2 linked regions of the Sphaerisporangium krabiense genome follow. The protein of the gene in region 2 binds, or shares a complex with, the protein of the main gene of each other region. Links are inferred from orthologs where the notes say so. Each region holds a gene or a part of one and is shown on either strand. Other genes may lie near its edges.

What was found. Proteins that work in one complex are often made in the same cells at the same time.
Region 1: the proteins of pcrA (region 2) and uvrB are in contact, whole or in part, in a crystal structure (PDB 7EGT), measured with the Thermus thermophilus proteins. The link is inferred for Sphaerisporangium krabiense from one-to-one orthologs. Residues at the interface, in WP_096412145.1 of Thermus thermophilus: His654, Arg656, Phe657, Gln666, Asp668, Glu669, Lys680, Arg681, Leu682, Ser683, Lys685, Tyr686, Ala687; in WP_096411307.1 of Thermus thermophilus: Glu23, Leu25, Arg26, Asp27, Gly28, Glu29, Arg30, Phe31, Arg55, Glu326, Asp327, Phe328, Glu379, Ser382, Gln383, His398, Gly400, Arg401.

What each region holds. Positions count from the first base shown.
Region 1 is NZ_JACHBR010000001.1:5,849,264-5,852,160, forward strand. It holds uvrB (excinuclease ABC subunit UvrB), read left to right. Parts: upstream 1-341; coding sequence 342-2,453; downstream 2,454-2,897. Other genes in the region: BJ981_RS25570 (hypothetical protein), read right to left, coding at 1-126. UniProt on the Escherichia coli protein: The UvrABC repair system catalyzes the recognition and processing of DNA lesions. A damage recognition complex composed of 2 UvrA and 2 UvrB subunits scans DNA for abnormalities.
Region 2 is NZ_JACHBR010000001.1:660,144-663,934, reverse strand. What follows is about bases 1-2,987. They hold pcrA (DNA helicase PcrA), read left to right. Parts: upstream 1-374; coding sequence 375-2,600; downstream 2,601-2,987. Other genes in these bases: BJ981_RS02720 (hypothetical protein), read right to left, coding at 2,695-2,987; BJ981_RS02730 (PIG-L deacetylase family protein), read right to left, coding at 1-170. Also shown: more of BJ981_RS02720, read right to left, coding at 2,988-3,555. UniProt on the Escherichia coli protein: A helicase with DNA-dependent ATPase activity. Unwinds DNA duplexes with 3'-5' polarity. Translocates on single-stranded DNA with 3'-5' polarity. Initiates unwinding more efficiently from a nicked substrate than double-stranded DNA.

The DNA of each region.
Region 1 (2,897 bases), 5.2 Mb from region 2 along the record:
GTCGCTCTTGCTCTGGCCGAGGATCTCGTCGTCGGAGGTGAGGCCCAGGAAGGCGATGAACAACGCCAGGACGAGGGCGATGACGCCGTCGGCGTTCTTGCCCACCCACGCGACGAACTTCCCCATGCGTCCCACAGCGTTACCGCGCCCGCCCTCGACGATCAGTCAGCCCCCGCCGTCATATCCCCGCCGTCATGGTAACGAGAAGGCAAAACCTGGGCCAGTGCCGCGCGGGACGGCACCTGTTCACGCCGCGTTCCCCACGGCCTCACGCGGTCCCGCCCCGGCGCCGTCCGGCGGGCGGGCGGAAATGTCGGTGGCCCGGCGTAGGTTATGGAGGTGTGAGGCCGGTAACTGATTTGCAGCGCAAGGTGGCGCCCTTCGAGGTCGTCACCGACATGTCCCCGTCCGGTGACCAGCCGACGGCCATCGCCGAGCTGGAGCGCCGCGTGAAGGGCGGAGAGAAGGACAACGTCCTGCTCGGCGCCACGGGCACCGGCAAGACGGCGACCGTGGCCTGGCTCATCGAGCGGTTGCAGCGCCCGGCTCTGGTGATGCAGCCCAACAAGACCCTCGCCGCCCAGTTCGCCAACGAGCTGCGCGAGATGCTGCCCAACAACGCCGTCGAGTACTTCGTCTCCTACTACGACTACTACCAGCCCGAGGCGTACGTCCCGCAGACCGACACCTACATCGAGAAGGACTCCTCGATCAACGACGAGGTCGACCGTCTGCGCCACTCGGCGACCAACTCGCTGCTCACCCGCCGCGACACCGTCGTGGTCGCCTCCGTCTCGTGCATCTACGGCCTCGGCACCCCGCAGGAATACGTCGACCGCATGGTCCGCCTCAAGGTCGGCCAGGAGATCGAGCGCGACCGGCTCCTGCGCCGCCTCGTCGACATGCAGTACTCCCGCAACGATCTCGCGTTCACCCGCGGCACCTTCCGCGTGCGCGGCGACACGATCGAGGTCATCCCGCAGTACGAGGAGCTCGCCGTCCGCATCGAGATGTTCGGCGACGAGATCGAGAAGCTCGCCACCCTGCATCCCCTCACCGGCGAGGTCATCACCGAGGACGCCGAGCTGTACATCTTCCCGGCCTCCCACTACGTCGCCGGCCCCGAGCGCATGGAGCGCGCGATCCGCGACATCGAGGCCGAGCTCGGCGCCACCCTGGCCCGCATGGAGAAGCAGGGCAAGCTGCTGGAGGCCCAGCGGCTGCGCATGCGCACCACCTACGACATCGAGATGATGCGCCAGGTCGGCACCTGCTCCGGCATCGAGAACTACTCGCGCCACATCGACGGCCGCGAGGCCGGTTCCGCGCCCAACACCCTGCTCGACTACTTCCCCGAGGACTTCCTGCTCGTCCTGGACGAGTCCCACCAGACCGTCCCCCAGATCGGCGCGATGTACGAGGGCGACGCCTCGCGTAAGCGCACGCTGGTCGAGCACGGCTTCCGCCTGCCCTCCGCCATGGACAACCGGCCGCTCAAGTGGGAGGAGTTCCTCGACCGCATCGGCCAGACCGTCTACCTCTCGGCGACCCCCGGGCCCTACGAGCTGGGCCGGGCCAAGGGCGAGGTGGTCGAGCAGGTCATCCGCCCGACCGGCCTGGTCGACCCCGAGGTCGTCGTCAAGCCGACCAAGGGGCAGATCGACGACCTGGTCCACGAGATCCGCGAGCGTGCGGAGAAGGACGAGCGCGTCCTGGTGACCACCCTCACCAAGAAGATGGCGGAGGATCTCACCGACTACCTGCTGGAGCTCGGCATCCGCGTCCGCTACCTTCACAGCGAGGTCGACACGCTGCGCCGCATCGAGCTGCTCCGCGAGCTGCGCATGGGCGAGTTCGACGTCCTGGTCGGCATCAACCTGCTCCGCGAGGGCCTCGACCTGCCCGAGGTGTCGCTGGTGGCCATCCTCGACGCCGACAAGGAGGGCTTCCTGCGCAGCGAGACCTCCCTGATCCAGACCATCGGCCGCGCGGCCCGCAACGTCTCCGGCCAGGTCCACATGTACGCCGACCGCGTCACCCCGTCCATGGAGCGCGCGATCGACGAGACCAACCGCCGCAGGACCAAGCAGGTCGCGTACAACGAGGCCAACGGCATCGATCCCCAGCCGCTGCGCAAGAAGATCGCCGACATCCTCGACTCGCTGGCCAGGGAGGACGCCGACACCGACCGCCTGCTCGGCGCCGGCCGCCAGCAGAGCCGCGGCAAGGCGCCGGTCCCCGGCATGGCCGCCGCCCGCCAGGCCGGCCAGCACGCCAAGGCCATCGCGGGCGAGATGCCCCGCGCCCAGCTCGAGTCGCTGGTCCAGTCGCTCACCGAACAGATGCACACCGCCGCCGCCGACCTCCAGTTCGAGGTCGCCGCCCGCCTCCGCGACGAGATCAAGGAACTCAAGAGAGAACTCAGAGACATGCAGGAGGCCGGCGTCCACTAGCCCACCGGCCGGACATCTCCACCGCCCCGTCCGGCTGGAGCCGTCCACAATGCCTCTCCCTGCATTGTCGAGCTGCCCCTTTTCCGCGGCGTGGTCGGCGCGTCGGCTTCGGTGTCATGGGGAAGTAGGGGACGTCGCACGTTCTCGGTGACGTCGCCGGGCGTTAGGGTGGAGATCACGCGGCGGAAGAAGCGCCGGTTCGTCGGAGATGTGGTCGCCGGCCGATGCGCGGGGTCATGGGCGGCGGTCACCGGCGGGCATGCGGAAAAGTCCGGCGGGGATCAATGGCGGCCCCACGCCGGGCGGAGCCGCACGCACGTCCCCTGTACGCCTTCCGGCGGACTGCGGGCCCCCAGGTCGATCGGTACTGGCCGGAGCCGACCAGTGGCCGTCGGCCGGCGCCGATCAGTGAAGATCGGCCCAGGTCAACCAGTGCCGACCAGG
Region 2 (3,791 bases):
AGCTCGCGATCGAAGCCTCCGGCGTCGCCGTCGGTGACGATGCAGTACACGACCCGGATTCCCTTGTCGGTGAGCATCGCCACGGTCCCGGCCGCGCCGAAGTCCACGTCGTCGGGGTGCGCGGTCACCACCAGAACGGTGCTCACGTCGGCGTCGTCAAGTGGGGTCACGCTGTTCCTCCTCGGTTCACTGCGCCATGAACAAACCACGGCAACTTGATATTTCCAGTGACTTGCCGGAGTGCTGAGCCGATCGGCCGCATCGGGCGCGGAAACAGGGGCGGGATGGGGGGCGAAGAGGCGTCCACTGTCGGTGAGTCGCCATAATCTAGGGGGGTGTCCACCCGTGCCGCGAATCCCGCCGTTGACCATCCCCTGCTGGACGGGCTCAACCCGCAGCAGCGCGACGCCGTCGTCCACGAGGGAAGCCCCCTCCTGATCGTCGCGGGGGCCGGCTCGGGCAAGACGCGGGTGCTCACCCACCGCATCGCCTACCTGCTGTCCGAGCGGCACGTCCAGCCGCAGGAAGTCCTGGCGATCACCTTCACCAACAAGGCCGCCAAAGAGATGAAGGAGCGGGTGGACCGCCTCATCGGCCCCCGGTCCAGGGCCATGTGGGTGATGACCTTCCACAGCGCCTGCGTCCGCATCCTGCGCCGCGAGGCCAAGCGGCTGGGCTTCTCCTCCAGCTTCTCGATCTACGACCAGGCCGACTCCCAGCGCCTGATGGCGATGGTCTGCCGCGAGCTGGAGCTCGATCCCAAGCGCTACCCGCCGCGCTCGTTCTCCGCGCAGGTCAGCAACCTCAAGAACGAGCTGATCGACTACGACACCGCCAAGGACAAGGCGCAGACCCACCTGGAGCGCACGCTGGCCCAGGCGTACGCCACCTACCAGCGACGGCTGACCGAGGCCGACGCGATGGACTTCGACGACCTGATCATGTTGACGGTCACGTTGTTCCAGCTCTTCCCGGACGTCGCCGAGCACTACCGCCGCCGCTTCCGCCACGTCATGGTCGACGAGTACCAGGACACCAACCACGCCCAGTACATGCTGATCAGAGAGCTGGTCGGCCTGCCCGAGCGCCTCACCGTGGACGGCGAGCCGGTGGCGGAGGGCGGGGGAGTGGAGCCCGCCGAGCTGTGCGTGGTGGGCGACGCCGACCAGTCGATCTACGCCTTCCGCGGCGCGACGATCCGCAACATCCTGGAGTTCGAGCGCGACTACCCGCAGGCGCGCACGATCCTGCTGGAGCAGAACTACCGCTCCACCCAGACGATCCTGTCCGCGGCCAACGCCGTGATCTCGCGCAACGAGAGCCGCAAGCCCAAGAACCTCTGGTCCGACCAGGGCGCGGGGCCCAAGATCATCGGTTATGTGGCCGACAACGAGCACGACGAGGCCATGTTCGTCGCCCAGGAGGTCGACCGCCTCGCCGACGACGAGGACGTCACGCCCGGCCAGGTCGCCGTCTTCTACCGCACCAACGCCGCCTCCCGCGTCTTCGAAGAGATCTTCATCCGCACCGGCCTGCCGTACAAGGTCGTCGGCGGCGTGCGGTTCTACGAGCGCCGCGAGGTCCGCGACCTGCTGGCCTACCTGCGGGTGCTGGCCAACCCCAACGACACCGTCTCGCTGCGCCGCGTCATCAACGTCCCGAAGCGCGGCATCGGCGAGCGCGCCGAGGCCATGGTCGAGGCGTTCGCCACCCGCGAGCGCGTCAGCTTCTGGGAGGGCCTGCGCCGGGCGGAGGAGGCGCCGGGGCTGGCCACGCGCTCCCTCAACGCCATCAAGGAGTTCGTCGCCCTGCTGGAAGATCTGCGGGGCAAGGAGCTGAAGCTGTCCGAGCTGGCCGAAGAGGTCCTGGCGAGCACCGGCTACCGCACCGAGCTGGAGACCTCCGGCGACCCGCAGGACGAGAGCCGGCTGGAGAACCTCAACGAGCTGATCTCCGTGGCCCAGGAGTTCGAGGAGGCCAACCCCGAGGGCACGCTCGTGGACTTCCTGGAGCAGGTCTCCCTGGTCGCCGACGCCGACCAGATCCCCGAGGGGGAGGACCACCAGGGCGTCGTCACGCTGATGACGTTGCACACCGCCAAGGGCCTGGAGTTCCCGGTCGTGTTCCTCACCGGCCTGGAGGACGGCGTCTTCCCCCACATGAGGTCCCTCGGCGAGCCGCGCGAGCTGGAGGAGGAACGCCGCCTCGCCTACGTCGGCATCACCCGCGCCCAGCAGCGGCTGTACGTGTCGCGCGCGGCCGTGCGCAGCTCGTGGGGGTCCCCCGCGTTCAACCCGGCGTCCCGCTTCCTGGCCGAGGTGCCGTCCGACCTGCTCGACTGGCGTAGCGACCCGCAGAAGTCGGCGTGGACGGCGGCGACCGTCCGCGAGACGCGCGCCCCCGCGGCCACGTCGTCGCGCGGCGGCGGGCGGTCGATCCCGAACCTCAGCCCGGGCGACCGTGTCACGCACGACGCCTTCGGGCTCGGCACCGTGGTCACGGTCGAGGGCGTCGCGGAGAAGGCCAAGGTGAAGATCGACTTCGGCTCCGGCGGCGAGAAGACCCTGCTGCTGGCGTACGCCCCGATCGAGAAGCTCTAGCCGCCGCGTACGGCGCGGTGAGTGCCGAGGGCCCGGCGAGCGTGCCTCGCCGGGCCCTCGGGGCGCCGCCGTCACGGACGGCGGCGGGGGGTGGTCAGCCGTGGCGGGCCGCCCGGCCGGTGATGGTGGTGATGAGGTCGGGCCGTGCCTCGGGCAGGTCCTCGTCATCGTTCAGGTCCTTCATGTCGATGACCTGGTCGGCCGGCGGGGCCTGGATGGTCACCTTCCCGCCCCAGGCGGTGTAGCGGGCGTCGACCACGACCCGCAGACCGGCGAGCGAGGACTTCTGTCCCAAAGCCAGGTCCGACGCGAACCGCCGGGGGAGCTGGTCGCCGCCGACCCACAGCTTCCACGGCAGCGCGGTGTCCTTCTCCTTGTCGTCGAGCAGCACCGGGATGGTGCCCGACGGCGCGGCCTTGGCCAGCTCGCCCAGCGTGATGCTGCCGCGCAGCAGGGTGGTCCTGGTGCCGCCGACCACGCCGCCCGGCGTCCTGCTCTTCGTGTGCGTGATCAGCGCCTTGAGGGTTTGGGGCTGCAGCACGTCCAGCAGCAGGGGGTTTCGCGGCAGGCCGGGCGTTCTCACCCAGGTCTTGCCCGCGGGCAGCGCCTCGTCAAAGGGCGAGCTCTTGTAGTACACCTTGCCGCCGATCGCGATGAGGCGACCGGACTGCGTCTCCTTGCCGTTGCTGACCCGCACCTTGGTGTCGGAGGCGTCCGGGCCTGACGTCCCGAACCGGACGACGCCCGTCTCCCGGTAGCGCAGGGCGGCCCTGCCGAGCCGGAGGTCGGTGCGCTCGTCGATGCGCACGGTGGTGCGCTTGGCCAGCTGCTGCCGCAGGGCGTCGAGCGGGCTGGTCGTGGCGGGCTTGGGGGCGGCGTGCGCGGTGGCCGACGCGGCGAGAGCCAGCGCGGGGGCGACCAGCGCGGTCGCGGTCAGGGCGATCAATCGCCTCATCTAGGGGTTCCTCCCATGGTGTGACCCTCCTGCGATCGAGGGTCCCGGCTTCCTTGCCGTGCAAGATCAGCTTGATATCACGGATTGCCAGGTGGAGAGGGCCTTTGGTGCAAATACCAGCCGCCGCCCGATATATCGGCATACGTGGTGTCGGTGCTCATGCGGTACGCGACCCTCCGTCACCGTCCCGTGCGGCCCGGGACGGCCCGGTGCGGCCCGGCGGCGGGCGCCGTCGC